2 regions of the Streptomyces sp. NBC_00872 genome follow, and region 2 is predicted to be linked to the other one. Evidence: riboswitches for the same ligand, from Rfam matches in the RefSeq annotation. Region 2 holds a riboswitch; the other holds the start of a gene.
The links. Region 2 has a riboswitch for glycine ahead of gcvT (glycine cleavage system aminomethyltransferase GcvT). Riboswitches for the same ligand answer to the same signal wherever they lie in the genome.

Region 1: another riboswitch for glycine. It lies ahead of gcvP (aminomethyl-transferring glycine dehydrogenase); the one in region 2 lies ahead of gcvT (glycine cleavage system aminomethyltransferase GcvT).

Annotation. Positions count from the first base shown of each region.
Region 1 covers NZ_CP108806.1:7,579,548-7,594,796, reverse strand. The annotation lists gene OG214_RS32500 (VWA domain-containing protein) at 1-1,575, shown strand, start outside; gene OG214_RS32495 (glutamate--cysteine ligase) at 1,748-3,271, opposite strand; gene OG214_RS32490 (hypothetical protein) at 3,774-4,382, shown strand; gene OG214_RS32485 (DUF5999 family protein) at 4,699-4,905, shown strand; gene gcvP (aminomethyl-transferring glycine dehydrogenase) at 5,039-7,930, opposite strand; glycine riboswitch at 8,108-8,205, opposite strand; gene OG214_RS32475 (PRC-barrel domain-containing protein) at 8,317-8,721, shown strand; gene OG214_RS32470 (DNA polymerase IV) at 8,610-10,166, opposite strand; gene OG214_RS32465 (MerR family transcriptional regulator) at 10,259-10,828, opposite strand; gene OG214_RS32460 (bifunctional nuclease family protein) at 11,011-11,484, opposite strand; gene OG214_RS32455 (MerR family transcriptional regulator) at 11,538-12,278, opposite strand; gene OG214_RS32450 (FHA domain-containing protein) at 12,295-13,116, opposite strand; gene OG214_RS32445 (DUF881 domain-containing protein) at 13,265-14,071, opposite strand; gene OG214_RS32440 (small basic family protein) at 14,077-14,409, opposite strand; gene OG214_RS32435 (DUF881 domain-containing protein) at 14,406-15,249, opposite strand, start outside.
Region 2 covers NZ_CP108806.1:2,725,503-2,740,751, forward strand. The annotation lists gene OG214_RS11560 (ABC transporter permease) at 6-1,004, opposite strand; gene OG214_RS11565 (enhanced serine sensitivity protein SseB C-terminal domain-containing protein) at 1,388-2,173, opposite strand; gene OG214_RS11570 (enhanced serine sensitivity protein SseB) at 2,420-3,154, opposite strand; gene OG214_RS11575 (AAA family ATPase) at 3,263-3,937, opposite strand; glycine riboswitch at 4,113-4,210, shown strand; gene gcvT (glycine cleavage system aminomethyltransferase GcvT) at 4,358-5,497, shown strand; gene gcvH (glycine cleavage system protein GcvH) at 5,786-6,163, shown strand; gene glyA (serine hydroxymethyltransferase) at 6,197-7,468, shown strand; gene OG214_RS11595 (L-serine ammonia-lyase) at 7,801-9,183, shown strand; gene OG214_RS11600 (hypothetical protein) at 9,645-10,157, opposite strand; gene OG214_RS11605 (hypothetical protein) at 10,154-10,531, opposite strand; gene OG214_RS11610 (winged helix-turn-helix domain-containing protein) at 10,606-11,145, shown strand; gene OG214_RS11615 (transposase) at 11,142-11,672, shown strand; gene OG214_RS11620 (NUDIX domain-containing protein) at 11,900-12,370, opposite strand; gene OG214_RS11625 (XRE family transcriptional regulator) at 12,373-13,092, opposite strand; gene OG214_RS11630 (hypothetical protein) at 13,375-13,617, shown strand; gene OG214_RS11635 (hypothetical protein) at 13,605-13,850, shown strand; gene OG214_RS11640 (hypothetical protein) at 14,776-15,231, opposite strand.

The DNA of each region.
Region 1 (15,249 bases), 4.9 Mb from region 2:
CGCCGGGACCAGGTGACCTCCGACGGCCGCTGTCTCGACGTACGGGTCGAAGCCCGCGAGAACTACAAGGTGGCGGACCTGCTCGCGGCCGGCACCGCCGTCCCCGACTTCCAGATATGGGTGCCCGACTCCGATGTCTGGGTGGACCGCGCCACGACCGCGAGCGGCGGCGTCGCGCTGACCCCGGCCGGCAATGTGGCCGGCTCACCGGTGACCCTGGCCGCGGTGCCGGCGTCGGCGCGAGCGCTGGGCTGGCCCCGGAAGACCTATACCTGGGCCGGTCTCGCCGCGATGGCGACCGAGACGGACCGGCTGCTCCTCGGGTCGGCGGATCCGGCGCGCAGCGCCACCGGTCTGCTCGCGCTCAGCAGCATCTCCGAGTCCTCCCGGCAGGAGGCGCCGAAGAGTGACACCCGGACCGCCGCCACCGCCAAACTCCTGACCCGGCGCGTCTCCGACACCGACGCCCAGGTGCTCCAAACGCTCGCGGCCGACGACTCGGCGGGCGACGACTCGGCCGGGAACGGCTCGGGCGGTGGGAAGGGCGCTCCACGGCCCAACGAGGCGGTACTGCTCTCGGAACAGGCGGCCTACGCCCACAACTCGGCCGGCGACGGCTCGCCGAATCTCAGTCTCTTCTATCCCACCGACGGCGCGCCCGCGCTCGACTATCCGTACAACCTGGTCGATGTGACCAAGCTGACCACCGACCAGAGCCGCGCCGCCATGCGGTTCATGCTGCTGCTGGGCGAGAAGTCCTCGTACCGGACGCTGGAGCGGCACGGCTTCCGGGTGGCGGACGCGGCGGAGTCGCGGGTGCCGGCCGCGCTGGTCCGTACGGCGGGCGGGCGCTCCCCGCAGCCGTTCGCGGCGGGCGACACCGCCCCGCCGTCGTCCGAGGCGGTCCAGCAGGCCCTGGGTCTGTGGACGGTGACGGTGCAGAGCGCCCGGCTGACGACGGTCGTGGACGCCTCGGCCTCGATGACGGCGCCCGTGCCGGGACGGAAGGGGCAGAGCAGGATGGAGGTCACCAAGGCCTCGCTGCTCGAAGCCCTCGCCACGTTCACACACGAGGACGAGATCGGCCTGTGGGAGTTCAGTACGCGGCTGGACGGCTCCAAGGACTACCGCAAGCTGACGGAGACGGTCCGGCTCGGCGCCCCGGTGAAGGGCCGCACCCACCGCGAACGGCTGTCGGACGCCATCACCGCGCTCAAGCCCATCCCGGACGGTGACACCGGTCTGTACGACACGGCCCTGGCCGCCTACAAGGAGGCCCAGGCGGGCTACGTACAGGGCAAGTTCAACGCGGTCGTCCTGCTCACCGACGGCTCGAACCAGGACGACGACGGCATCTCCCGCGGCGAACTGATCGAGCGGCTCAGGGACCTCGTGGACCCCGGACGCCCGGTGCCGCTGATCGCGATCGCCGTGGGACCCGACGCGGACCGGCGTGAGGTCGACCAGATCGCCGGGGCCGCGGAGGGGGCGGGGTACGAGGTGAGCGACCCCGCCGACATCCGGGCCGTGATCCTGCGGGCGATCATGGCGGTCGGCCACCTCCACGAGTCCTGAGCCCGGCCTGCCGGGCCGGACCCGCCGCCGTCCGTCCCACGCACCCCGCCGCCGCCCGCCCCACGCACCCGACCGCCGCCCGCCCCACGCACCCGACCGCCGCCCGTCCCACGCGCCCAACCGCCACCCGCCCCGTAGCGCCCCGTACCGCCCCTCCTCGTACCTCTCCGCCTTATCCCGGCCTCCCGGCGGCCGGGGCTGGCAGCCCCACCGGCCAGGTGTGCACCGGCTCCCCTCGGTGCATGAGCTCGGCGTAACGGCGGGTGGTGGCCGCGAGCGCGGCGTCCCGCTCCAGACCGGACTCCAGCGCCTGGTGGAAGGTCTCCACCTGCCACGAGGCCCCGTTCATCCGCCGGTTGCACCGTCCCTCGATGACCCCGAGATAGAAGTCCCGGTCCGCGGGCTCGATCTGCCACGCGTCGAGCCCGGCCGCGGCGAGCGGCAGCAGCTCGTCGCGTACGAGCTTGACCACCGGCACGGTGGTGATCCCGGCGGCCCGCCCCGGGCGCGGCCAGCGCAGCTCGGCGTCGATGCCATGACGGCACGCGGTGTCGAAGTTCGCGGCGGCCTCGGCGAAGGGCAGTCTGGTCCACACCGGCCGCGCGTCCTCGGCGAGCGCGCGCACCAGTCCGTAGTAGAAGGCCGCGTTGGCGATCACATCGGTCACGGTGGGACCGGCCGGCAGCACCCGGTTCTCCACCCGCAGATGCGGTGCGCCGTCGGCGACCTCGTACACCGGACGGTTCCAGCGGTAGACCGTGCCGTTGTGCAGTGTCAGTTCCTGAAGCTCCGGCATGCCTCCTTCGTCGAGCACCCGCAGCGGATCCACGTCGTCGCAGATCGGCAGCAGGGGCGGGAAGTAGCGCAGATTCTCCTCGAACAGGTCGTACGCGGACTCGATCCAGCGCTCCCCGAACCAGGTCCTGGGGCGCACCCCCTGCGCCTTCAGCTCCGGCGGCCGGGTGTCGGTGGCCTGCTCGAACAGCGGCGGCCTGGACTCCCGCCACAGCTCACGGCCGAACAGGAACGGCGCGTTGGCACCCAGTGCCACCTGCACGGATGCCATCGCCTGCGCCGCGTTCCACACATCGGCGAACCGGTCGGGCGTGACCTGGAGGTGCAACTGCACGGAGGTGCAGGCGGCTTCGGGAGCGATGGAGGACGAGGTGCATGTGAGCCGCTCGACGCCCTCGATGTCCAGGGTGAAATCCTCGCCCCTGGCCGCCACCATCTGATCGTTGAGCAGGGTGTAGCGGTGGACGTCCGACAGATTCGCGGAGACCACGTCATGCCGGCCTAGCGTCGGAAGAATTCCGATCATCACGATGCCCGCATCGACTTCGCTCGCTTTCCGGTGGGCATATCCAAGACCGGCGCGCAGTTCTTCCGCAAGCTGATCGAAAACTCTTCCTGAGAGCCGGTGCGGCGCTACGTTTACTTCCATGTTGAACATTCCGAGTTCGGTCTGGAAATCACCGCTGGCAATACGTGCGAGCACCTCCCCATTCATCATCCGGGGCATCCCGTCGGAGCCCGCCAGATTCAGCTCGATCTCAAGACCCATGAGATTCTTGGGCCGGTCGAACCTCTCCTCCGCCAGGAGCCGCCCCAGCACCGCCAGGCACTGCTGGAGCTTCCTGCGGTATTTCCGCCGATCGGACAGGTCGGAACCGTCCGGGTCGACCTTCTCCCCCATCGAAGCGTCCCTCCTCGAGTGGGCAGCCGCGGCGTCCGCCGCTCGCGTCACGATCGATAATGCCCAGACTGGGTGATCCGTAACGCCCCACGCGCACCCGGCGACCGGTAGAGTGCCTACAGGAGTCGCGCGGCACATTCCTATGGCATGGCGGTCAGGTTCCGTTTGCGCCGCCCGATGGGCCGCGGAAAACGGCGGCGAGTTTCGGCCGACCCCACCGGGTGAATAATCCCAGGCCAGGCGCCTGCCTTCACTGTTTATCAACAGGAAGTCCGCAGGAAGATGGACCGGAATATGTCTTGCCCGCAATATCTGTGAGAGCTAGCAGAAACATGCCGTGAACACGTGTCGTATAAACTTCGCTCACGAGGCAGAGAGCCGGTGTCCGGTCACGTCCCGACCTTGAGCCGACCTCTGACCTTGGTTGCTGACAGTGACGTCCGCACCGCCCACGCTCCACCTCACGCATCACCCTGTCTCCAGAAGTGAGAGGCAACCCACCATGCCGCTGCATGTCCCCCCGGCTCCCGCGCCCGCGCTGCGCAGCGTTCTCGCGGCACTCGGTTCCCCTACCGCCGTGCGCGATGCCCGCACCCCCGCTCTCCAGTCCGTCCAGGGACCGTTGAGCGCCGAACTGCCGCTTCCCGTCCATGTGCTCAGTCATGTCACCCCGGCAAGCCACAAGGGCACCGCCGAGGGCCGCACACCGCAGACCAGACTGGCGGGCTGGCGGTTCCTGATCCACAGCGGCGACCGCGCCGTGGCCGCCGCCGACACCATGCTCACCGCGGACGGCTGGGCCTTCTCGCGCTTCTTCGAAGGCCCGTACATCGCCGCCACGGAGCGTGCGCTCCGCCAGGCGGAGACCCTGGGGACCGCCTACCAGCCGAGGCTGCTGTCGGTCCCCGAGCTGTACATGCTCACGCTCTGGCTGCACGGCGACACGGAGGCGGACGCCTCCACCGGCGCACCCGCGCCGACCGACATCCTGGTTCCCCTCGCCCCGGCCCCGCCGGGCTTCGCCGCCCACCGTCCGCACCGGGTGACGGAGTTGCTGCCGATGATCGGACTGAGACTCGCTCCGGCTCCATTGCTGCGTACTCCGGCCTGAAGCGCTTCGGCGTTTCTTCCGTACGTTCTCGGCGTCCTGCTTATGTGCCCCGCGGCCCCTTCGGTCGCGGGGCACTCTTTTGCCCATGCGGAGTAGTCATCTCAGGTCACCCTGAACCACCCGAAAGGACAGTCCAGTTGAACTGAACCGTCCGGCTGGGTGACACGTCCTTAAGCAGAAGGAAGAGCTGCCGCGAAATCCCTGCGGATTGCCATCTGTAGGGCAACACTAGGACTGGACCAAACAGATACGGGGGGCGGCCATGACCACATCGAGCCGCAGGACACTCACCACGACACAGCGAAAGAACTCGCCCATGTGCCAGCATCAACCAGCCTGCCCGACAGCCGACTCCGCCGCCCGCGACGCCGCACGACTGATGGCACACCACCCGGAGCAGGGCTGGAGTCTGCTGTGCAACGGCGTCCTGCTCTTCGAGGACACCGGTGAACTGCTGCCGGACGGGAAGATCATCGCCCCGCACCGGCCGCTGCGGACCGAACAGGTCGTGACGGCGGCCTGATGCCGCCGGGCGGCCTCCGGGCCGCCAAGAGATGAGTGGGGCCGGCCCGGAGATCCTCCTCCGCACCGGCCCCGACGTGTGACACGGACGTACGACGCACCCGCGCCGTCCTCATCCGCCCGCGCCGCAGGCGTCAGTGTGCGTGGTCGTAGGCGTCCACCGGCGGGCAGGAGCAGACCAGATTACGGTCGCCGTACGCACCGTCGATCCGGCGGACCGGCGGCCAGTACTTGTCCGCCGCGGAGACCCCGGCCGGGAAAACCGCCTCGTCACGGCCGTACGGGTGCTCCCACGCACCACCCAGCGCCGCCGCCGTGTGCGGGGCGTTGCGCAGCGGGTTGTCGTCCCCGGGCCACTCGCCCGACGCGACCTTCTCGATCTCCCGGCGAATGGCGATCATCGCCTCGCAGAAGCGGTCGATCTCGGTCAGGTCCTCGCTCTCGGTGGGCTCGATCATCAGCGTGCCCGCCACTGGGAAGGACATCGTCGGCGCGTGGAAGCCGTAGTCGATCAGCCGCTTCGCGATGTCGTCGACGCTGACACCGGTGGCCTTGGAGAGCGGACGCAGATCGATGATGCACTCATGGGCCACCAGCCCGTTGGGACCGGTGTAGAGCACCGGGTAGTGGGGCTCCAGCCGCTTGGCGATGTAGTTGGCGGCCAGCACGGCGACCTGGGTCGCGCGCTTGAGTCCCTCGCCGCCCATCAGCCGTACGTACGCCCAGGAGATCGGCAGAATGCCGGCCGAGCCCCAGGGGGCCGCGGAGATGGGGCCGACACCCGTCGCGGGGCCCGCCGCGGGCTGGAGCGGGTGGTTGGGCAGATACGGCGCGAGATGCGCCCGTACCCCCACGGGACCGACCCCGGGGCCGCCGCCGCCGTGCGGGATGCAGAACGTCTTGTGCAGATTGAGATGCGAGACGTCGGAGCCGAACCTGCCGGGCTTGGCGAGACCCACCAGCGCGTTGAGGTTCGCGCCGTCCACGTACACCTGGCCGCCCGCGTCGTGCACGGCCGCGCAGATGTCACGGATGTGCTCCTCGAACACCCCGTGCGTGGACGGGTAGGTGACCATCAGAACGGCCAGTTCGGGTCCGTGCTGGGCGATCTTGGCGTGCAGATCCTCCACATCGACGTCGCCATCCTCACGGGTCTTGACGACGACGACCTTCATCCCGGCCATCACCGCGCTCGCGGCGTTGGTGCCGTGCGCGGAGGACGGGATGAGACAGACGGTGCGCTGTGTGTCGCCGTTGGCCCGGTGGTAGGCCCGTACGGCCAGCAGCCCCGCCAGCTCGCCCTGCGAACCGGCGTTGGGCTGGAGGGACACCGCGTCATAGCCGGTGACCTCGGCGAGCCGCTCCTCCAGCTCCCTGATCAGCGTCAGATACCCCTGGGCCTGCTCGGCCGGCGCGAAGGGGTGCAGCGCCCCGAACTCGGGCCAGGTGACCGGCTCCATCTCGGTGGTCGCGTTCAGCTTCATCGTGCAGGAGCCGAGCGGGATCATGCCGCGGTCCAGCGCGTAGTCGCGGTCGGCGAGCTTGCGCAGATAGCGCAGCATCGCCGTCTCCGAGCGGTACTGGTGGAAGACGGGGTGCGTCAGATAGTCGTCGGTGCGCAGCAGCGCCGCGGGCAGGGCGTCGTCCGTCGTCGCGTCCAGCGCGTCGAGATCACCGTCGACACCGAAGGCGGTCCACACGGCGGTCAGTTGGGCGCGGCCGGTGGTCTCGTCACAGGCGAGGGAGATGTGGTCGGCGTCGACGAGATGGAGATTGACACCGTCCTCGCGGGCGGCGGCGACCACCTCGGCGGCCCGGCCGGGGACCCGGGCGGTGAGGGTGTCGAAGTACGCGTCGTGCACGATCTCGACCCCGCCCGCGCGCAGGCCCTCGGCGAGGAGCGTCGCGTACCGGTGGGTGCGCCGGGCGATGCCCCGCAGCCCCTCCGGGCCGTGGTAGACCGCGTACATGCCCGCCATGACGGCGAGCAGCACCTGCGCGGTGCAGATATTGCTGGTGGCCTTCTCGCGGCGGATGTGCTGCTCGCGGGTCTGGAGCGCCAGCCGGTACGCCTTGTTCCCGTCGGCGTCCACCGAGACCCCGACGAGCCGGCCCGGCAGGCTGCGCGCGAACTTCTCCCGGACGGCCATGAATCCGGCGTGCGGTCCGCCGAAGCCCATCGGCACACCGAAGCGCTGGGTGGTGCCGACCGCGATGTCCGCGCCCAGTTCGCCGGGCGAGGTGAGCAGGGTCAGCGCGAGCAGATCGGCGGCGACGGTGACGATCGCGCCGAGGCCGTGCGCCTCCTCCACGACGGACCTGATGTCCCGTACGGCACCGGAGGCGCCCGGGTACTGGATCAGCACACCGAAGACACCCCGCTCGGCGGCCTCGGCCGGGATGCCCTCGCTCAGATCGGCGACCACGACCTCGACACCGGTCGGCTCGGCGCGGGTCCTGATCACGGCGACGGTCTGCGGCAGGGCGTCGGCGTCCACCAGGAAGACACCGCCCTTGACCTTGCCGACGCGGCGGGCGAGCGCCATCGCCTCGGCCGCCGCCGTGCCCTCGTCCAGCAGGGAGGCGCCCGAGGTCGGCAGACCGGTCAGCTCGGCGACGACGGTCTGGAAGTTCAGCAGCGCCTCCAGGCGCCCCTGCGAGATCTCCGGCTGATACGGCGTGTACGCGGTGTACCAGGCCGGGTTCTCCATCACATTGCGCAGGATCACCGGCGGCGTGAACGTGCCGTAGTAGCCGAGCCCGATCATCGGCGCCACCACGGCGTTGCGCGAGGCGAGCGTGCGCAGTTCGGCGAGGACCCCGGCCTCGGTGCGCGCGCCGGGGAGATTCAGCGCCTCCGCGCTCTTGATCGCGTCGGGCACCGCGGCGGTGGTCAGCTCGTCGAGCGAGCCGTAGCCGACCTGCGCCAGCATCTTCGCCTGCGCCCCGGCGTCGGGCCCTATGTGGCGCTGTTCGAAGGGGATTCCTCGCTCAAGCTGCGCGAGCGGAATGCGGTGGGCGGTCATCGGGAGGCCTCCTGGTCCGACACGACCTACGAGGGGCACCAGGACGCGGGTGCCCGGACGGCCTCCCCCTCTGTCATCTCAACCTGAGAGCTTCACCGGTCCGCCCCGCGGCGGGCCGGCTTTCACCGTCGGTGAGAGCGGATGCCGTCCGACGCCCGCCCTGCTTTCCAGAGTGACCTCGTCCGCGCGGTACGGGGGCCTGAGAGATTCCGGGGAGGATTTGCTCCTTCGGCGCCTCCGGTCGGTTCACCGGAGGACTCTCCCGCACGGGGTCAGCAGCCATCGCCAGACTACCAGCGAGGACTTCCGTACGACTGTCGAGTGGCCGACGCCCCGGTTGTGCACTTTTGTAGTGTTACGAGCATGTGCGACCAGTTGGAGGGACCGTGGAGACCGATATCGATCCGCGCAGTCTGATAGGCCGCAAGGCGTTCGACCGCGATGGCCACAGGCTCGGCACGGTGGACGAGGTGTATCTGGACGACGCCACCGGGGTACCGGAGTGGGCGGCGGTCCGTACCGGGCTCTTCAGCCGTGACGCCTTCGTCCCCCTCGCACCCAGCACGCTGGTGAACGACGCGCTCCAGGTGCCCTTCGAGCGCGCGCTGATCAAGGACGCCCCCGACTTCGGCGTCGGCCGCCATCTCTCCCCGGAGCAGGAGCTCCAGCTCTACCACCACTACGGTCTCGCGCTGCCCGAGCCGGAGCCGGAACCACCGGAGCGGCCCGCGTCGCTGTCCGAACGGGACTCCGAACGCGACTTCGGACGGCTGGCCGGCCAGGACGACTGAGACAGGGACGACCGGGGCGAGGACGACCGTCCGGACTCCGGCTGTCCGGGCCGGACCGATCCCGGCGGCTCCGGCACCAGGGGCAGCGGCTCGGAGAGCGCGAGCTCGGGATCGTCGACCCAGAACGTCTTCACCCGCCCTGGCGCGGATCCCGGCTCCTCGAACCGTACGGTCACGCGCCGCAGCCCACTGCCCTGCACCCAGCCCGCGCCGTACACGGCGTGCAGCACATCGTGTCCGGCCGGGAAGCGCCGCTCGGCCGGTGCCTCCGGCTCCTGGGCCGGGGCGCTCCCGTCCCCCTCCGGCGGTGATCCCACGGGCTCCACCGGCTCGTCCTGGGCGGCGGGAGTGGAGACGGCGGGCCGCTCGGCCGCGGCGGCCTGGGCGAAGAGATCCTCCTGCGTGAAGTCCGCGAGGCCCGTCACGCCCACCCCCAGCAGCCGTACCCCGCCGGTCGTGTCCACCGACTCCAGCAGCCGCCCCGCGGCCTCACGCACCACCCCGGGGTCGTCCGTGGGCCCGCGCAGCGTCTCCGAACGGGTCAGCGTCGAGAAGTCGTACCGCCGGACCTTGAGCACGACCGTCCGTCCCGAGTGCCCGGCCGCCCGCAGCCGCTGCACACACCGGTCCGCGAGCCGCTCCACCTCCACGCGCACCCGCACCCGGTCGTGCAGATCGACGTCGAAGGTGTCCTCGACCGACACGGACTTGGTCTCGCGCTCCGACACCACCGGCCGGTCGTCGTGCCCGAGCGCCATCCGGTACAGCGAGGCGCCGTGCGCCTTGCCCAGCAGCCGTACGAGTTCGTCCTCGCCCGCCTCGGCGAGCTCGGCGACCGTGGTCATCCCGGCCCGGCGCAGATGCTCACCCGTCGCGGGCCCCACCCCGGGCAGCGTCCGCACCGGCATCGGCCCCAGCAACTCGCGCTCCGTACCGGGCTCGATGAGAACGAGTCCATCGGGCTTGGCCTGCTCCGAGCCGATCTTCGCCAGCATCTTGGACCCGGCGAGCCCCACCGAGCCGGTCAGCCCGGTGACCGCCCTGATGTCCCCCCGCAGCCGCTCACCGGCCGCCAGCGCCGAGGCCGTGTCATGGGCCGATCCGCCGGCCTCCAGATCCACGAAGGCCTCGTCCAGACTCAGCGGCTCCACCAGCGGCGAGAGTCTCCCGAGCAGTTCCATGACCTGCTCGCTGATCGTGCGGTAGAGCGAGAACCGCGGCACCAGATACGCCGCGTTCGGCGCGAGCCGTCTCGCCTGGGCCATCGGCATCGCCGAATGCACCCCGAACCGCCGTGCCTCGTACGAGGCGGTCGAGACCACCCCGCGCGGGCCCAGACCGCCCACCACCACCGGTTTTCCGCGCAGACTCGGCTTCGCCGCCTGCTCGGCGGCGGCGAAGAAGGCATCCATGTCCAGATGCAGGATCGTCGGCGTGGATCTCACACCACCGATGCTGCCTCACACCACTGACAATCGGCCGGGAATTCCGGCCCCGGACAGTCTCCCGGCGGAAGTCGAAGCCCGGCGTCCCGCGCTCAGACGGCCCTGTCCCGGCGCCGCCGCGCCAGCTCGTCCGCGGGATTGTGACCGATCAGCGTCTCGCCGGTGTCGACGCGCTCCCCGTGGAGCTGCGACAGCGCGGCCTGGACATCCCGCCACACCACGCCCACGGCGATCCCGAAGACGCCCTGGCCGCCCTGGAGCAGCCTCACGACCTCGTCGGGCGAGGAGCACTCATGGACGGTCGCACCGTCGCTCATGAGCGTCATACGGTCCAGATCCTGGAAACCCCGGTCCCGCAGATGCTGGACGGCCGCCCTGATGTTCTGGAGCGCGACCCCGGTGTCCAGGAACCGCTTCACGATCTTGAGGACGACCACATCGCGGAAGCTGTACAGCCGCTGCGTACCCGATCCGTATGCCGGACGCACGCTGGGCTCGACCAGTCCCGTACGGGCCCAGTAGTCCAACTGGCGGTAGGTGATGCCGGCCGCCGCGCACGCGGTCGGGCCGCGGTATCCGACCGTCTCCGCACCGGGGTCGGCCGCACTGCCGTGAAGCGGATACGGACCGCCCGCCGCCGTACTGTCGCCGCTGCTTCTCACGCCGACCCCTCCGTCCTAGACCTGCCTTGTCGAAGGTAGGCAGTCACCCGGGGTGCGTCAACGATCGCCACACTCGCCACGCCGAGTGATAATCACCCTGAGAGTGGTTTCCCGTGCCCCTTTTCGGGGAAGGGCTGACCGAATGTGCTGACGGAGCCCGGCTCGGGACTCACCGGCGGCCACTACTGACTGTTGGTTCCGAAGTCCTCCGGCGAGATCTGGTCGAGGAACTCGCGGAACTTCTCCACCTCGTCCTCCTGCTCGTCCGGGATGGCGATACCGGCGTCGTCCAGCACCCCGTCACTGCCGTAGATCGGCGTACCCGTGCGCAGTGCCAGCGCTATGGCGTCGGACGGCCTGGCGCTCACCTCGACACCGCTGGCGAAGACCAGCTCCGCGTAGAAGACCCCTTCACGCAGGTCTGTGATCCTGACCTCGGTCAGCTCCTGACCCACCGCCTCAAGGACATCCTTGAAGAGATCGTGGGTCAGCGGCCGCGCCGGGGCCATGCCCTGCTGGGCGAAGGCAATGGCGGTCGCCTCCCCAGGTCCGATCCAAATGGGGAGGTACCGGTCGCCTCCCACTTCACGCAGGAGCACGATCGGTTGGTTGGAGGGCATTTCCACCCGGACACCCACAACGTCGAGCTCGTTCACACAGTAACCCTAGGACGTGCCCGGCAGGTTTGGGTAGTCGGGCTCCCCCGTGATCAGTGCTGCCGGACCCCGAGAGCCGTCCGGACAAGGGCCGCGTGGAGCCGTACCGAGAGCGCCGCCAGCTCCTTCGTGGTGGCCTCGGCATGGGCTCTGGTCTGCGGATTACGGTGCAGACGCAGCGGCGCCACCACCTGTTCGACCAGTCCCGCCTCACGCTCCGCGGCCGCCTTCATGGCCCGAAGATGCCTCGGTTCCAGGCCGAATCTCCCCAGATCCGAGACAAGTCTCGCGACCGTGACCGACTCGGCGTCGTACGCGCCGTCCGGCATCGGAGTGATGAGGCCGTAGGCCTCCCACTCGTCGAGTCTGCTCTCGCCCACCTCCACGGCGGCCAGCAGCTCCTCACGCCCGATCCTGGCCGCCGTCGGCCACTCGGGCTCCGGCTCGCCGAAGGTGTCCGCCGACGGCTGCCGCTGCGGCCCCGGAGGGCACGGCCGCGCGCCGCGGCCACGGGCGTCCAGATGCTCCCGGATGACCTTCAGCGGAAGATAGTGGTCCCGCTGCATCCGCAGGACCTGAGCCAGCCGCTCGACGTCCTCAGAACTGAACTTCCGGTAGCCGGAGGGAGTTCTGCGCGGCTCGACCAGTCCCTCCGCCTCCAGGAAACGGATCTTGGAGATGGAGACCTCGGGGAATTCCTCCCGGAGACGGCTGAGCACCACGCCGATACTCACCAGCGGGTGCCCCGTGGGGGCGGTGCCGTGTCCGGCACCGCCCGTCGGTGTTCGCAGCATGGACCTTCCCTGAGGGTCACACGCCCCGCTGGCTCGCGTAGAAGACCAGTCGGTACTTGCCGATCTGGACTTCGTCGCCGTTCGCCAGCAGGACCGAATCGATCCGCTCACGATTGACGTACGTACCGTTCAGGCTGCCCACGTCCGAGACGGTGAAGTGGCCGTCAGCACCCCTGCGGAACTCCACATGGCGGCGCGACACGGTCACGTCGTCAAGGAAGATGTCGCTCTGCGGATGACGGCCGGCCGTCGTCAGCTCACTGTCCAGCAGGAAGCGGCTGCCCGAATTCGGACCGCGACGCACCACCAGGAGCGCCGAACCCAGCGGCAGCGCGTCGACGGCCGCCTGCGCCTCCGGCGTGAGCGACGGCAGCGAGGTCTGGCCGGTGACTTCCGAGTCGTACGCCTCAAGACCCGAGATGGAGATCGTGGACGTCGTCTCCGAGGCGCGCTCGGCGGGCACCCCGCCCCGCAGCGGCGCACCGCAGTTGGAGCAGAACCGGCTCGATTCCGCGTTCTGGTGTCCGCACCTCGTACAGACCGGCAAGCCCGCCATCGTGGGATCCTCCTGCCGCGACCGCCCCGCCGGGGCAGATGATTGCCCGAAACCTATGCGGCCGGGACCTGCGGGGTCAACAGACGACGCGCCGGTGGACTCACCGCCCACCTGGTCGCGGAAGAGCGGGCGCTCACCGCTCTGCTCCTCGCTCTGACCCTGGCGCGACGCGCGATGGCGGGCCGAACCGCCGCCGTCCTCGCGTGCGCTCTTGCCGAACAACTTCCCAAACAACTTCACGGGCGATTCCCCTTGACCGAAACAGACCCGCCCGTGGGGCAGGACGAACCCTGAATGAACACACCTGCCGACCCGGACATCTTGACAACGTCCGTATCCACCGGACAGTTTCCACCACACACCACGCTGATCGTGCGCCGACCCCCCGCAAGCTCATGCCCGCGTCCGACAGCCGCCATGCACCACCGGGTCACCCCGACGACGACCGAGCGTAGTCAGGCCGCTTCGCCGGTCGCAAGGCGTCCACAACGATCTTCTCAGCCCGCGTCACCGTGGCCGTGGCCTGCTCCTTCTCCAGGGTCTGGACCACCCCGCCGGGAATGTTGAGGGCGGGCTCCAGATCCTGCGGCTTGCCGATGACCTCGAACTCGTACGGGGCCGTCACCGGCCTGCCGTCCACCTGGACGTCACCACCCGTACCCGAGAAGTATGTATCCGCGACCACGCGCACCCCGTCGACCTGGATGGCCTCCGCGCCCGCCGCCCGCAGCTCCTGGATCGCGTCGAGCAGCATGTCCGGCGCGACCGTGCCGCTCGGATCGCTGATCGTCAGCGTGATCCCGGGCCCCTGGGCCGCGGCCGTGCCGGCCAGGATGCCGAGCTGCTGCTCCTTCTCCAGCGTCTGCTTACGGGCCTCCTCGGCCTGGTCCGAGCTGTTCTCCAGCTCGGTGCGCTGGTCGTCCAGCCGCTGCTTCTCGTCCTCCAGCCGCTGGGTACGGTCGTCCAGCTCGTCCAGGATGCGCACCAGGTCCTCCTGGCGGGCGCCCCGCAGCGCGCTGTCGTCGTTGTTCGACCTGACCTGGATGGCGAGTCCGAGTCCGAGGACGAACAGCAGTACGGCGACGATGAGTTGGGCCCGGGTGACCCGCGGCGGCCACAGTCCCGCCGCCAACCGCTGCCGGCCGGTGAGCTGTTGGGGCCCGCCCTCCGGCGGGAGCCCCGTACCGGCCGTACCGGCGGCGCCGTCTTCGTTCCTGGGTGTCTCCACGCTGCTCATCGGCCTCACGCCCGGAAGACATGCCGGCGGATCGCGGCAGCGTTGGAGAAGATCCGGATACCGAACACGACCACCACGCCCGTGGACAACTGCGCACCCACGCCCAGCTTGTCGCCGAGGAAGACGATGAGCGCGGCCACCACCACGTTCGACAGGAAGGAGACCACGAACACCTTGTCCACGAAGATCCCGTCGAGCATGGCCCGCAGACCGCCGAAGACGGCGTCCAGGGCCGCGACGACGGCGATCGGCAGATAGGGCTCGACCACCGCCGGTACCTCGGGCCGGACCAACAGTCCGACCACGACTCCCACGACGAGGCCCAGTACGGCGATCACGATGTGCCCTTCCCGGTATCTGCCGTGCCCTGCCCGTCGCCCTTCCCGGCGTCGGTGGTCCCCGGCTCTGCTGTACGTACGATCAGGCTCGGCGCGGCAGGAAGACGCACCTCCTCCTGATCGGAGATGCTGGTGCGGATGTCGAAGTTCTGCTGCAACGAACGCAGATACCGCCCATCGGCACTGTCCTGGAACGCGGTGCTCAGCTTCTTCCCGTCCCCCACCGCGAGCACCGTGTACGGCGGGACCAGCGGCCTGTTGTCGACCAGTACGGCGTCACCGGCGGCCCGGATCGCGGACAGCGCCGTGAGCCGCTGGTCGTTGATGGCGATCGCTTCCGCGCCCGATTCCCACAGGCCGTTGACGACTCGCTGCATGTCCCGGTCGCGCACCCGGCCCGTGTCGGAGAAGCCGCTGCTCCCGCGCGGTCCGCCGCCGTCCGAACCCGACTCCTCGGCGTCGTCGACCACGAGCTTCACCCCGGGACCGCGCACCGGCGTCGCACCCGCCAGCAGGCCGGCCGTCCCTCCGGTGTCGCCTCCGTGCGCGCGCAGGGCGGCTCGCTGGCGCGCCCCCACCTCGGTACGGAGCTTCTCGACCGACTTCTCCAGCTCGTCGGCCGCCGCGGTCTCCGCGTCGATACGGTCGATCAGCTCTTCGCGCTCCTTGGCCACCACCGGCGCCGAGATCCGCGCCTGGGCCGCGCCCACCGTGACCACCAAAGCCGCCAGCACCAGACCCGCGGCGAGCCAGAGCTTCGCCCGGACCGTGCTCCGCGGACCGCCCTCCTCGGCGGCCCGGCGCGCCGTCGCCTCCGCGTACCCCTCGTCGAGGCTGTGG
Region 2 (15,249 bases):
CGCTATTACTTGCCACGGGGGTCGAGTGCGTCACGCAGCCCGTCCCCCAGCAGATTGAAAGCCAGCACGGTGATGAAGATCGCCATGCCGGGGATGATCATGAACATCGGGTCGACCTGGTAGAGGTCGACCGCGGTGGACAGCATGCCGCCCCATGAAGCCTGTGGCGGAGCGATACCCACACCCAGGAAGCTCAGGGAAGCCTCGAAGAGGATGTTGGTGGGGATGAGCAGGGTGGAGTACACGAGGATCGGCGCGACCAGGTTCGGCAGCAGCTCCCGGAACAGGATGAACGGCCCCCGCGCCCCCAGCGACCGGGCCGCCTCCACGAACTCCCGCTCACGCAGGCTGAGCGTCTGCGCGCGCACGATCCGGCCGATGTACGGCCAGCTGAAGAAGCCGATCACGAAGATCAGTACGGCGATACGGAGCGGAAGCCCCTCAAGACCGAACGCGTCGCCCTGGAGCGACGCCGAGATCGAGATCGCGAAAAGCAGTAGCGGGAAGGCGAGGAAGGTGTCCATCATGCGGCTGATGGCACTGTCCACCCAACCGCCGTAGAAACCCGCCACGACGCCCATCACGACGCCGATGACGACCGAGAGCAACGTCGATCCGGCCGCGACCACCAGGGAGACCCAGGAGCCCTCGATGATACGGGCCAGGATGTCACGCCCGGTCTGCGGTTCGACGCCCAGCGGGTGATCCCAGCTCATACCGCCGAAGCCCCCCTTGGGCGCCAGCAGGGTGGGGTCGACCAGATCCTGGTTGAAGGCGTTGGGGTCGAGACCGAACACCGCCTGGATCGGTTTGGACAGTACGGCGACAAGAACCAGCAGGATCACGATGACGCCGCCCGCTACGGCGACCTTGTCCCGCTTGAAACGCGTCCACGCGATCCGGCCGAGCGAACGGCCTTCGATCTGCTTGCCCCCGGCGCCCTCCAGGACCGCTTCCGGCTGCGCTGTCGCCGCCGACCCGGTGGTCTCGATAGGTGCCGTCATTGCGCTGGAGACCCCTCTCGGCCGACGGTGGCCGGCCCATGACCGCCGCTGTAGCGGCACTTTCACATCACATGACGCACGTGGTCTCCCTGTGGCGGGAACTGCTTCTGTCAGCGCATCGCACACTAGGCCGAGACCACCTGCTCCCCGGAGTCTTCAACCACTTCGCGATCACCCGCCAGCCCCAACGGGGAATGTTTGCTCAAACGTGATGCGGGTAGAGGTGTTCCGTTATCCGGACGGCACGCCCGTCTCAGCGGACCAACTCGGTCACTATTCCACCAGATCGGACATACGACTCAACTCGCCTGATCTACGGCGGAACCAGAGCATCCGTATCGTGCGTGGCAGGTCGTCGGCGGACGCGGGGGACGCTCGGACGCTCAGTACGCGTGGGAAGCGGGCGGCGGATAGCCGTATCCGGAGGTCGGTGCCGGCCCCGCGTGCGCCTCACGGTCGTAGAACGGACGGGAATTGGCCCGCAGCCACATCGTCACCGGGTCGTACTCGTCGGACATCGCCACCGTCGACACCGGCAGTCCGTCCGGGACCGCCGTGATCGACTGCCGCATCATCGCGCGTACGGAGTCGACGGACGCCGGGCTCGTGTCGTACAGATCGAGGCCGATCGTCAGATACGGCACCCCGAGCGCCGGCTGCACCCAGGCGCGGCGCAGCGAGCGGACCGCGGGGGTGCGGTGGGCGTTCTGGGTGAGCAGGGCGTAGAACTGCGGAAGCGCGATGGCCGGTTCGGAGAGCCGCAGCGGTCCCGCGGGCATCCGCTCCAGCCCGGTGGCGATCCGCCGCAGATCGAGCCAGGGGATGCCGACCCCGCCGCCGGGCGCGTGCGGGTTGAGCCAGATGCCCCAGCGGTCGGGGTAGAGCGCGCGGGCGATGTCGCGGCCGGTGACCACCTCGTGCGCGCGGGTCCAGCCGCTGACGGCGAGTTCCTGGGCGGAGGTGACGCACGGGGCGTACCCGAGCCCGTCGACCTCCATGTTGCCGTACTGGGAGTCCGGTGAGCCGGTCCGGCCGTGCCAGAGCAGCATCCAGACGCTGTCGTCGGCGAGAGCCTGGAGGAGCGCCTCGTACGCGTCGTAGCGTCCTGGCGTCACCTGGCGCAGCATCTGCTCGACCTGCCCGGCCGCCGCGGTGCCTGACGCGCTCACTCTGGGTCCCGCCCCTCTTCGATCCACCATTCGGCCAGCACCCCCGGAGCCCGTCGGCCCCTGTGCGGGAGGGCCCGTACCGGCACACGGGGGCCCAGCCATCAAACCAGCTTAGGGGGCCGTCCTGACACACCCTTGACGCCGGTGCGCTCCCCGCCGGCGACCGGACGGGGCCTGTGCTCCGTCCGGTCGGCCGCTCTTCGCGTATCGCGCCTCTCGTACCCGCGACCGCCGCGGCCGACGCCTCTACGCGCGCTGGTAGAACGGCCGCACCTTCGCCAGGAGATAGTCGCCCACCGGGTCCTGGGCCACATCCAGCAGGATCAGATTGACGGGCCAGCCCACCCCTACCCGCCCCAGCGCGCGCCCGAGCGCGTCCAGCGGCGCGTTGCGGTCGGCGGCCTCCCAGGACGAGAGCTGTACGCCGATGAAGAGCGCCGGGGAGTCCCCCTCGACGCTGGCGAGCGCGCGGCGGGCCGAGAGCACCACACCGGACGTCTCGAACTCCTCCGCGGCGGCGGAGAGGAAGTCGACCGGGTCCTCCTGCCAGTCCGGCTGGAAGAGCCTGACCCGGCCGCCGCTCGCCTGTCCGTCGAGCGGGGTCCGTCCCGCCCGGCACAGCTCGGCGACGGCGGGCGGCGGCAGCGGCAGTCCGACCATGCCGCCCGGGTTGACCGCGATACCGAGCTGCGGCGGCAGACCCCGGGCGAAATCACGGGCCGGCGCCACGGTGAAGGGCATATGGGCGCCGACGCACTGGAGGAACTGCTGCTGGGAGCTGAAGACCGGGACATAGGGCGCGCCCTCTATCTCCAGGGTCGGCAGATCGAGACCGGGGCTGTCCGGCCCCCCGCCGTTGGGCAGCGGCACCCAGACCTCGCTGCGTCCGAGCACCTCCACCAGCCGGCCGCCCGCCCCCCGGCTGCCGAGCGAGGCGGCGAGCACCTCTTCCAGCTCATTGCCCGGCCATGCAGTGTTCACAGTCGCTTCCTCCACCCTCGTGCCTGCCGCAGCACCCTAACGCCGCAGGCGAGGGCCCGTACCCGCTCGTGCGGTGGTCACCGCGCCGTCACGGGTCCGGCTTCGGGGTCAGGGGCCGGGCTTCGGGGGGAAGACGATCCGGTCCAGCGCTCCCGCCGCGTCCCTGTCCAGGAGCACCGCCGTGGCACAGCCCTTGGGCAGCCGGCCCGACTCGGCACCGCCCAGCAGACGGCGGACGGCCCTTCGATGACGGGCGAACGCGTAGCCGGAGACCCCGCGACCACGCTCCCGCTGGCCCTCGCGGGCCACCTCCGGTGCCACGTCCAGCAGGACGAGATGGAGCCCGCGGCCCCGTCTGCGGGCCTCACGGGCCAGCCAGCGCCGTACCCATCTCTGCGTACCGCAGTCGTGCACGACCACGCTCTCGCCGGAGCGGAGCGCGCGCCGCAGTCCCGCGTAATGCGCTATACGGACGAGCGGTCGGTAGACGGCATAGGGGAGGCTGCCCGGCAGTCTGCGCTCCCAGCGGTCCCTGGCGTCCTGCGAGTCGATCCCGCCGCCCGCGGCGGCCCGCCGGATCAGGGTGGACTTGCCGCTGCCCGGCAGCCCGGAGACCACCACCAGATCCCCCGAGGTGAAGACCAGGGACTCCGGCACCCGGCCCCGCCGCCCCCGTAGGTCCCGTACGACCGCCACGGGCCGCGCCACGGCCTCCCGGTCGGACACCCCCTGCTGCGCCGGCACCCCCGCGGTCGTCACATATGCCCCCGCCCTCTGCGACATGTTCGCCGTCCCCCCTGTCAGCTCAGTCGGTCTGGCCCATGAACCTTGCCCACAAAGTGTAAAGAAATGGTAATGCGCTACAAGCTTTTCACGCCGTCCGGCAAGTTGCGGGCCAGGCGCTCCGAACCACCCGGATGCGTGCGATGATGTGCCCGCCAACTGCATACCGGCCGTTTGAATCCGCGCGGGAGAGTCCCGGTCACCGTGTGCGCCGGGCGCCGAAGGAGCAAGTTCCTCCCTTGAATCTCTCAGGCCCCGTACCGCGTGGATGAGGCAGATCTGAAAAGCGGGCCGCTGTGCGGCGGCTCCACCCAAGGTGCAAGTCATGACCCCTGATACGGGTGGTCGTGGTGAACCTCTCAGGTTCCGATGACAGATGGGGAGGACCGTCCTCGTCGTCATGCCCTGGGAGCCACTCCGATGAATCACGCCCCGCCGAGCAGTACCCCCCGTACGACCGCTCTCGACGCCACGCACCGCGCGCTGGGCGCGACCATGACCGACTTCGCGGGCTGGGACATGCCGCTGCGGTACGGCAGCGAGCGCGACGAGCACAACGCCGTACGGACCAGGGCCGGGCTCTTCGATCTCTCGCACATGGGCGAGATCACCGTCTCGGGACCCGCCGCCGGGCGGCTGCTCGACTACGCGCTGGTCGGCGACATCGGCGCCGTCGCCGTGGGCCGCGCGCGCTACACCATGATCTGCCGGGAGGACGGCGGGATCCTGGACGACCTGATCGTCTACCGCCTCGGCGAGGACGAGTTCCTGGTCGTCGCCAACGCCTCCAACGCCCAGACCGTGCTGGACGCGCTGACCGCCCGCGCGGACGGCTTCGACGCCGAGGTGCGCGACGACCGTGACGCGTACGCGCTGCTGGCCGTCCAGGGGCCGCGGTCCCCGGGCATCCTCAAGTCGCTGACCGACGCCGATCTGGACGGGCTCAAGTACTACGCGGGTCTGCCGGGCACCGTGGCCGGTGTCCCGGCCCTGATCGCCCGGACGGGCTACACCGGCGAGGACGGTTTCGAGCTGTTCGTCGAGCCCAAGTACGCGGAGACGCTGTGGCGGGCGCTGACCGAGGCCGGCGAGGGCGTCGGCCTGGTGCCGTGCGGGCTCTCCTGCCGCGACACCCTCCGGCTGGAGGCCGGGATGCCGCTGTACGGGAACGAGCTGACCACCGGTCTCACCCCGTTCGACGCGGGCCTCGGCCGGGTCGTGAAGTTCGGGAAGACGTCGAACGAGGGCGCCTTCGTCGGACGCGAGGCCCTGGAGGCGGCGGCCGAGCGCGCCGCGAGCGCCCCGCCCCGCAAGCTGGTCGGTCTGGTCGCCGAGGGCCGCCGGGTCCCCCGGGCGGGCTATCAGGTCGTCGCCGACGGCGTGGTCGTCGGCGAGGTCACCTCGGGCGCTCCCTCCCCCACCCTGGGCAGGCCGATCGCCATGGCGTACGTCGACGCCTCGTACGCCGGGCCGCGGACGCCGGGCGTCGGGGTCGACATCCGGGGCACCCACGAGCCGTACGAGGTCGTGGCGCTGCCTTTCTACAAGCGCCAGAAGTGATACGGACGACTTCGGAGTCCCGCCTTCCCGGGCCCTGGAGTCCCGCCTTCCCGGGCCCTTCCCGGGCGCCCCGGTGTCGTCCTCTCGGGTCCCGGTACCGTCCCTGGACCGCTCCTGAGCCGTCCAGGGACCGCCCCGGAACCGTCCGGGTACCGTCCCGGAGCGGTCCCGGAGCGGTCCCGAAGCCGCCCTGCCGTATCCCGTTCCGGTCTCGTTCCGTCTCGTTCCATCTCGTTCCGTAAGACAGCCGTTCCGCACCACTCCCCCGCGTACAGGAGAATTCAGGTCATGAGCAACCCCCAGCAGCTCCGCTACACCAAGGAGCACGAGTGGCTGACCGACCCCGAGGACGGGGTGTCGACGGTCGGAATCACCGAGTACGCGGCCAACGCCCTCGGCGATGTCGTGTTCGCCCAGCTCCCGGAGGTCGGTGACACGGTGACCGCGGGCGAGTCCTGCGGGGAGCTGGAGTCGACCAAGTCGGTCAGCGATCTCTACGCCCCGGTGACCGGTGACGTCACCGAGACGAACCAGGACGTGGTGGACGACCCCTCACTGGTGAACTCCGCTCCGTTCGAAGGCGGCTGGCTGTTCAAGGTACGCGTGGCGGAAGAGCCGTCCGATCTGCTCACCGCCGACGAGTACCGAGACTTTTCCGGCAACTGATCTGCTCCGGCCACTGACACCCCAGGGACTGTGATGTCTTCGAAGTCGCTTCTGAACTCCTCACTCCATGAGATCGACCCGGACGTCGCCGCCGCGGTCGACGCCGAGCTCCACCGCCAGCAGTCCACGCTCGAAATGATCGCCTCGGAGAACTTCGCCCCGGTCGCGGTCATGGAGGCGCAGGGCTCCGTCCTGACCAACAAGTACGCCGAGGGCTACCCCGGCCGTCGCTACTACGGCGGCTGCGAGCATGTCGATGTGGTCGAGCAGATCGCCATCGACCGGGTGAAGGCGCTGTTCGGCGCCGAGCACGCGAACGTACAGCCGCACTCGGGCGCCCAGGCGAACGCGGCGGCGATGTTCGCGCTGCTCTCCCCCGGCGACACGATCATGGGTCTGAACCTCGCCCACGGCGGGCACCTCACCCATGGCATGAAGATCAACTTCTCCGGCAAGCTCTACAACGTCGTCGCCTACCACGTCGACGGCGAGACCGGCCAGATCGACATGGCCGAGGTCGAGCGGCTCGCCAAGGAGTCCCGTCCGAAGCTGATCGTGGCCGGCTGGTCGGCGTACCCCCGTCAGCTCGACTTCGCGGCGTTCCGCCGGATCGCGGACGAGGTCGGCGCGTATCTGATGGTCGACATGGCGCACTTCGCCGGTCTGGTCGCGGCGGGGCTGCACCCCAACCCGGTGCCGCACGCGCATGTCGTCACCACGACCACGCACAAGACCCTGGGCGGTCCGCGCGGCGGTGTGATCCTCTCCACCAAGGAGCTGGCGAAGAAGATCAACTCCGCGGTCTTCCCGGGTCAGCAGGGCGGCCCGCTGGAGCATGTCATCGCGGGCAAGGCGGTCTCCTTCAAGATCGCGGCGACGGAGGAGTTCAAGGAGCGCCAGCGGCGCACCCTGGAGGGCGCCCGGATCCTCGCCGAGCGGCTGGTCCAGCCGGATGTGGCCGAGGCGGGCGTCTCCGTACTCTCCGGCGGTACGGACGTGCACCTGGTCCTGGTGGATCTGCGCGACTCCGAGCTGGACGGCCAGCAGGCGGAGGACCGGCTCCACGAGATCGGCATCACGGTCAACCGCAACGCCGTCCCGAACGACCCGCGTCCCCCGATGGTCACCTCGGGCCTGCGGATCGGCACCCCGGCGCTGGCCACCCGCGGCTTCACCACCGAGGACTTCACCGAGGTCGCGGAGATCATCGCGACGGCGCTCAAGCCGTCGTTCGACCGTGACGAACTGGCCGGGCGGGTCTCCGCGCTGGCCGTGAAGCACCCGCTGTACCCCGGCCTGAAGTAACCACGGCCGGCTCAAGGGCCCGGACCGATCGTCCACCCGGCTCGAACCAGCAGGCTCGAACCAGCCGGGCGATCGGTCCGGCCCGACCGTGGCATTCGGGCCGGCCCGATCGTGGCGTTCGCTCGGCCCGGCCGTGGCACTCGGCCCGGACCACGTGGCGTTCGGCTCGAATACACCGCAACACCCGGTCCGACGTGATCCGTTCGGCCGGGGTTCACGGGGCACCGCGCACACTGGACCGTGCGGCGCGGTGCCCCGAACCGTATGTACGCGTCATCTCTGCACCACCCCGGCAGACAACGGCGTCTACCACTCAGCAAGGAGTCACCCCCGTGGCCATCTCGGTCTTCGACCTGTTCTCGGTCGGTATCGGCCCGTCCAGCTCCCATACGGTCGGTCCGATGCGCGCGGCGCGGATGTTCGCCCGCCGACTGAAGAACGAGGGCCTGCTCGCCCACACCGCCTCGATCCGCGCCGAGCTGTACGGCTCGCTCGGCGCGACCGGCCATGGCCATGGCACCCCGAAGGCCGTTCTGCTCGGCCTGGAGGGCAACTCCCCGCGCACCGTCGACGTGGAGAGCGCGGACGAGCAGGCGGAACGTATCCGCGCCGGCGGCAGGCTCAATGTGCTCGGTGTGCACGAGATCGCCTTCGACGCCGCTACGGATCTGGTCCTGCACCGCCGCAAGGCCCTGCCGTACCACGCCAACGGGATGACGGTCCTCGCCTACGACGGCGACGGCGGCCTCCTCCTGGAGAAGACGTACTACTCCGTGGGCGGCGGGTTCGTGGTGGACGAGGACGCGGTGGGGGAGGACCGGATCAAGCTCGACGACACCGTGCTGACCCACCCCTTCCGCACGGGTGACGAGCTGCTGCGGCTGTCGGGCGAGACGGGTCTGTCGATCTCCGCGCTGATGATGGAGAACGAGAAGGCCTGGCGCACCGAGGACGAGATCAGGGCCGGACTGCTGGAGATCTGGCGGGTGATGCAGGCGTGCGTCTCACGCGGGATGGCCCGCGAGGGCATCCTGCCGGGCGGGCTGAAGGTCCGCCGCCGCGCCGCCCACTCCGCGCGCCAGCTGCGCGCCGAGGGCGACCCGCAGGCGCACGCCATGGAGTGGATCACGCTCTACGCGATGGCCGTGAACGAGGAGAACGCGGCGGGCGGCCGGGTGGTCACCGCCCCCACCAACGGCGCCGCGGGCATCATCCCGGCGGTCCTGCACTACTACATGAACTTCGCGGCGGGCGGCGCCACGGCGGAGGAGAAGGACGAGAACGTGGTCCGCTTCCTGCTGGCGGCGGGCGCCATCGGCATGCTCTTCAAGGAGAACGCCTCCATCTCCGGCGCCGAGGTCGGCTGCCAGGGCGAGGTGGGCTCCGCCTGCTCCATGGCGGCGGGCGCACTCGCGGAGGTCCTGGGCGGCAGCGCGGAACAGGTCGAGAACGCGGCCGAGATCGGCATGGAACACAACCTGGGCCTGACCTGCGACCCGGTCGGCGGTCTGGTGCAGATCCCGTGCATCGAACGGAACGGCATGGCGGCGGTCAAGGCGGTCACGGCGGCGAAGATGGCCCTGCGTGGCGACGGCAGCCACAAGGTCTCCCTGGACAAGGTCATCAAGACCATGAAGGAGACGGGCGCGGACATGTCCGTCAAATACAAGGAGACGGCACGCGGCGGCCTCGCGGTGAACATCATCGAGTGCTGAGGAAACGCACTCTGATCAGCGGTTTCCCGTCTTTCAGCTCTGTCACGGACTCTCCCCGCACGCGCAGCGGATTCACCCTGGAAAGCCCCTCTGACAGATCTGAAAGCCCCTGAAAGTCCCTGGGAGAACGATCACCAGCAGGGTCCGTCAGTCGGGCCCCAGGTCTCTTCCCCCGCATCGAGGCGCTTAGCATGACCAACTGGTACAGGATTCCATTTCAGGAAGATCTACCCGGCGCCTACGCGAGAACCTTGAGTTAGTGATGCTTCTCGACTTCGCCACGACGAAGCGAAGTATTGCGCTGCCAAATGGCGTCCGGCTACCGGTTGACAGTCGGACCAGGAACTGGAATGGCACAGTCCCGAAGCCAAAAACTGTCCGCTTCCCACAGGTGCGCTCGCAATAGACGACAGCACTTTCTAGCACAGCCACAGCCCGACGGCCGTCAAAATGGTAATCCCCTACTCGGCACTGCCCGTATGCGTCAGCAAACGCCACCACTGATCACCTTCCGAAGCACCCGAGACAGACAAGTATCCGCGACCAAATACGCACCTCAGAAGAAATTCATCAAGATCGCCCGCAAGGCGCTCGAAGATATCACTCTGCCACCAGATGATACCCATATCGGGAAAACCCCACACCGAACCGTCGCGCCGAGAAATAAAGAGAGGATCATCATTCACTTTCCCGAAGCAAAACCATGACTCACGCCCAAGTCGAACCGGCGCACCTTCAGTCTCGTCAGCATAGAATTGCATCTCACCGATAGTCGCGGCATCAAAAATAACGATCCTGCCGAAGATTGCCCCATTGGCCACGGAAAGAAACTCCAGGTAATCCCCCGGAACCTCCTCCGCGCCAGGGCCGCCACGAACCCCCTCCGGGATGGAATTCATCATGGCCCACTCCGGCTCCAGCCGCACCGCATCCCGAGCAACTGCGAAGGCTTGGCGAAGTTCAAGAGAGATCATGACGGCCCCATAATATTAATTCGGATCGGCGTATAGTCAGGAAGGGTTCTAATTTGCCCCCATATCTCACGACCAATCGTCTGATTGGTGAACGCGTCTAGAATATGCAGATTGCCCACATCATCCGGACCGCCCAACTGAAGTTCCCAAACATGATCTGGGTTCATTCGCGTCAGAAGGCGAGTCCTCAGAGCGGCCGCAAACACCGGATTGGTGGAGCCAAACTGATCAAATACGCGAGCAATTAGATTCGCTTTATAATTGTTGGTTATCGAGGAATCGCGGGCAACCGGATTCGGCGCTTTGTAGAGCACCCCGCTGTCGCTGAGGTTCTGCAATGCGGCGGCCTTGAGATTGAACTGTCCCTTCGGCATCCCAGGCTACTGAGGTTGAACTCGTGGTGTCGTAGGGGCTGACGGGTGTCCGTTGGCTGCGGTATCACCGGGGCATGCGGTATTCACAAGGGGGCGGGCTGACCGCCGAACGGCAGCAGTTCCGTGAGGAGTTACGACTCCGGGCGGCTGAGGGGTTTGCCCAGGGCGAGGCGAGTTCGGTGATCGCCAGGGATCTGCGGGTCGGTGTCCGCTCGGTCCAGCGGTGGCGGCGGGTGTGGGACGAGGGCGGTTTGAGGGCTCTGCGGTCGCAGGGGCCGGCGTCGGTGCCGAGGTTGAGCGAGAAGCAGTTCGCGCAGTTGGAGGCGGAGCTGGCCAAGGGGCCGGCCGCGCACGGCTGGGAGGACCAGCGATGGACGCTGGCGCGGATCAAGACGGTGATCGGCCGGCGCTTCCACCTGGCCTACACCGTCCAGGGCGTCCGCAAGCTCCTGGTCCGCAACGGCTGGTCCTGCCAGGTCCCGGCGCGACGGGCGATGGAGCGGGACGACGAGGCGGTAGCCGGGTGGGTCAAGGAGGTGTGGCCCTGCGCGGAAGGCTCGCGGCGGCCCGTGGAGCCTGGCTCGTCTTCGAGGACGAAGCCGGATTCTCCATGACGCCGCCGCACGCGAAGACCTGGTCCCAGCGTGGCCGGACCCCGGTGGTGCGAGTCCGCTGCCGTTCCCGCAGGCGGATATCGATCGCCGCGCTGACCTGCTACAAACCCGGCCACCGGTCGAGGCTGATCTACCGGCCACGCCGGGACGACGGCCGCCGCGACGGCCGCAAGAGCTTCTCCTGGCGTGACTACCGCGACCTGCTGATCTCCGCACACCAGCAGCTCCGCGGCCCGATCGTGCTCGTCTGGGACAACCTCAACGTCCACAAGGCCGCCGGCCTGCGGGAGTTCGCCGCGTCCCGGGACTGGCTGACCATCTTCTATCTGCCGCCCTACGCACCCGACCTCAACCCGGTCGAAGGGATCTGGTCACTCCTGCGGCGCGGCTGGCTCTCCAACGTCGCCTTCCGCACCCCCGAACACCTCGTCCAGCGCATCCGACACGGCCTACGGCACATTCAGTACCGCAGTCACCTCATAGACGGCTGCCTCGCCGAGACCGGCCTGACCATCAGGCCTACCTGAGCAATGGCACGACACCACGAGTTCAACCTCAGTAACCATCACGTCAGCTGGCCCGCACGTGTTATGCACCAGGATCGGCGTGGTGCCCGCCAGCACATAGTACGTGTGCTACGCAGTACCCCTCTACCTGCTTCTTCGCTGGTCAGCGTGCGTTTTGCGTTCCACTGGTGTCCGTGGTTGTGCGGGGAAATCCGTGGTTGTTGCCGTCGCTACTGCCGTCAGGCGGTTCAGCCCAGGTACGGCTTCTCGCGGTGTTCCAGGAAGTGCTGGAGCCTGAGTCGTTGGGTGTGGCGCATCGGCAACTGCTCGATCTCTTCCGGCGGCACGAACCGGAGCTCGGTGGACTCGTCGGAGATCTCCAGTCGGCCGCCGGTGATGCGGGCGGTGAAGCAGACGTTGAACTGGCGGCGGACCTCGCCGTCGGTGTAGGCGATGATGTGTTTCGGGTCGGTGTAGGTCCCGACCAGGCCCGTGATCTCGACGTCGAGGCCGGTCTCCTCCTTGACTTCGCGGGCGGCGGTGCCGGGCAGGGAGTCGGTGAGGTCCATGCCGCCTCCGGGCAGGGCCCATAGGTCGTTGTCGCGTCGGCGCTGGAGGAGGATGCGCCCGTGATCGTCGGTGACGACGGCGGACGCGGCGACGACCATGCTGTTCGGCTTGGGCGCGTTCGGGTCGTCGTAGTACTCGGTGCGGGCCACGGTCAGCCTTCCTCTCGTACGGGGGTTGCGGTCGTCCACACGGAGTCGAAGCTGTCGGCGTAGGTGTCGAACATGCCGCCTGTCTCGTGTCGGCGAAGGTGCCATACGGGGGCGGCGTAGGCGTTGACGCCCCAGACGTGGGCGTTGACGAGTTGCTGGTCGTCGGCGCGGTAGAGGGAGTTGTAGAGCGTGGTTTCGTGGGTGCGGACGTCGATGCCCGGGGTGCCGGCGAGCGGCTTGTAGTGCATGAGTGCGAGGCGGCAGCGGGATTCGATGCCGTGGCCGAACCGCTCTTCCTGGCCGCGGGCTTGGACGTTGTCGCTGTCTGGGTCCCCGATCGCGATGCGGACGGTGCAGCCTTGGGCGGCGCGTTCGGTGAGGAGTTCGTTCAGCCGCGGGTACGCCTCGTGGAGGAAGACCGCCGCGTAGACGAGGATGTCGATCCGTTCCCGTGCCTGGGCCATCAGGTCGGTGAACGCCGAGACGGGGAGGTCGGCCCGCTGCTCGTAGAGCGCGACCAGTTCGGGGCTGATGGCGCGGGCGGGGCGGGCCTGGCGGAGCGCCGGCCAGAGTGCGTGCACGTCTTCTCCCAGGGCCTTGGCCGCCTGGAGGGCGGTGGCACGACGTGGGATACGCCCGAGGTTCACCCAGCGCTCGACCGACTTGGGGTCGACCTCGACCTGCTGAGCGAGTGCGGCGTACGTCCAGCCTCCCGCCGCCATGACGGCTCGTAGTCTCTCGTTCGGCACGAGTCTCCCCCTTCGTCCCAGGACGGCACCAGGGACGTTCTACACGGCGCGGGACGTCCCGAAGTGGGGTTTGGTGGAGGTTCCTCCGTCCCGGTGACCGGCGTGAGGATCGGTGCCGACCCTGCGGCACCAACAGGCCCAGGGGCACGCATCAACGCCGCCGAGGAGCGTCACCGTGCGCATGAGCGCCACCCCATGTGCTCCCGCCCTGCGACTGCACGCCCGGTCGCGCGCCGCCTCGCCGGGGTGGTCACGATGACGGCTCCCACCCCTGATGCCGACGGGCACACCGCCTCGCCCGATGCCGGCGCCCTGGTGGTCGACCGACGAAACGGCAAGGTGGGCGTGGTGATGGGGCATGTAGGACCGTACGTGCAGCTTCGACCGCCACGCGGTGGCCGGGAGTGGGACGTGCCGCCCGAGGACGTACGCACGCCGACTCCGACGGAGAAGTTGAGCGCGAAGGTTGCCGTGGCTAACCGGGGGTGGGGACGGTGACCCCTCGCTCGGTCCTGCGCTACGAGACCTGGACTCTCCAGCCCGACCGCGAACCGGACGCGGAGCCGGTCCTGTACGCGATGCAGTGCGCCGTGGACGAAGAGATGTCCCCGACGAGCGAGGACTTCGCAGTGCCGCAGGACTGGGTGCTGCGGCACTGCGGCCAGAACCCGTCCCACCACACCTACCGGGAGATCATCACCCGCCCCTGGCGGACCTGGCGCCAGACGTGACCCGCCCCGCTCGCCCCGGCGCCGCACCACGCTGACCCACCCGACTCCCGTACCTGCCGGGCGCAGCCGATCGAGGCTCCCCCGTCCTCGTCAGCCCCGGCAGGGACGGGGCCCACGCGCGTGGTGTGCTCATGGCTGTGGGGGTGTTCTGGCCTCTGCCACAGAAAGTCAGCCACGACGGCGGGCGCGCCGACCGATCACCCGCCACGTGTGTCTCGCTCAACCCCGCACCGGCATCAGCCCAGTTATCTCCGTCGTCACGGCCCCCAGCCGGGCACAACGGTCGGCGTTCCGGACGACAGCTCCACCGGGGTGCCGACGCCGCACGCTACGAACGCGCCGGGCGGCCTCTCCGGTGCCCGGCCGGTCTGCTGCTGAAGCGGTCGGACCGCGGGGCTTCCGATTGGTAGTCCGGCCTACGCCCCTGGGCTCTGCGCGCCGAGTGGTCGGCGGCCGTCGCCAGCGGGGCGGCAGACAGGAGCGGGCGGCGGTCGCCGACCGGCGGCCCGCGTCAGCGGGGCGCCCTTGATCTCGATCTCGTAGAGAAACTTTGGACGCAACCCCACCACCACCGCGCCCGACGGAACTTCGAACCACCCCCCAGGCCACGCCGCTTCGATCCCCCGACCGTGGAGGAGGCCCGCGACCTGCTCACCGCAGACGAGCCCGACGACGCAACCGAACCAGTACTTCGTATAGCACCCATCCGCCGACGTTGCCGTCAACTACTGCCGTCAACCGCCCCGGGGGCCTCACCGGACACTGTTCCGGTGAGGCCCTGCAATTATTTAACCCGAGCGCGAAGTCGCCTTCGAGCAGCCTTCCAAATCAGCGGCCCGAGAGTGATCAAAGAGGATCTCAATGCTGCTGGCCAAAACATTCACTCCAACCCACCCAAAGAAATCGAAGGGCAGGGCCGAATTTTTTATGTTCCGTAGCCAGGAGCGGCGATCAGAACCGACTCAAAATAACGCCCCTCTTCTCCACCGGAATCTTCGGGAGTCACACTCCTCCAGAGTCCGATGAAGATATCAGGAGCCGTGATATTCAGCCCTTCATCCCCAATTTCAATCCGGGACATTTCAGAGAGCCGCGCAATCAAGAAATCTGCAGGCTCCTCGAACAAAGAAAGGCCACGGAAAGTAACCTGAACATCACCTTCGGGGCGGAACAATTCGATCGCGCGCACCATTCCGCGAGAATCGAAGTCGAGGGAGATTGACAACTCCGAATCGTAGTGCGCAAAACCCTTATTTCTAACTTCCCCTGCGACTGGCGGCATGAATCCCGGGATCTCCCGCAGGACTCGCTCCGCCTCATCGATGGGCATGCCAATCGCCAGATCTCCTGCCCCTCGAGGGGGATCAAGATCAATCACCATTCTCCACCTCCGGAGCGC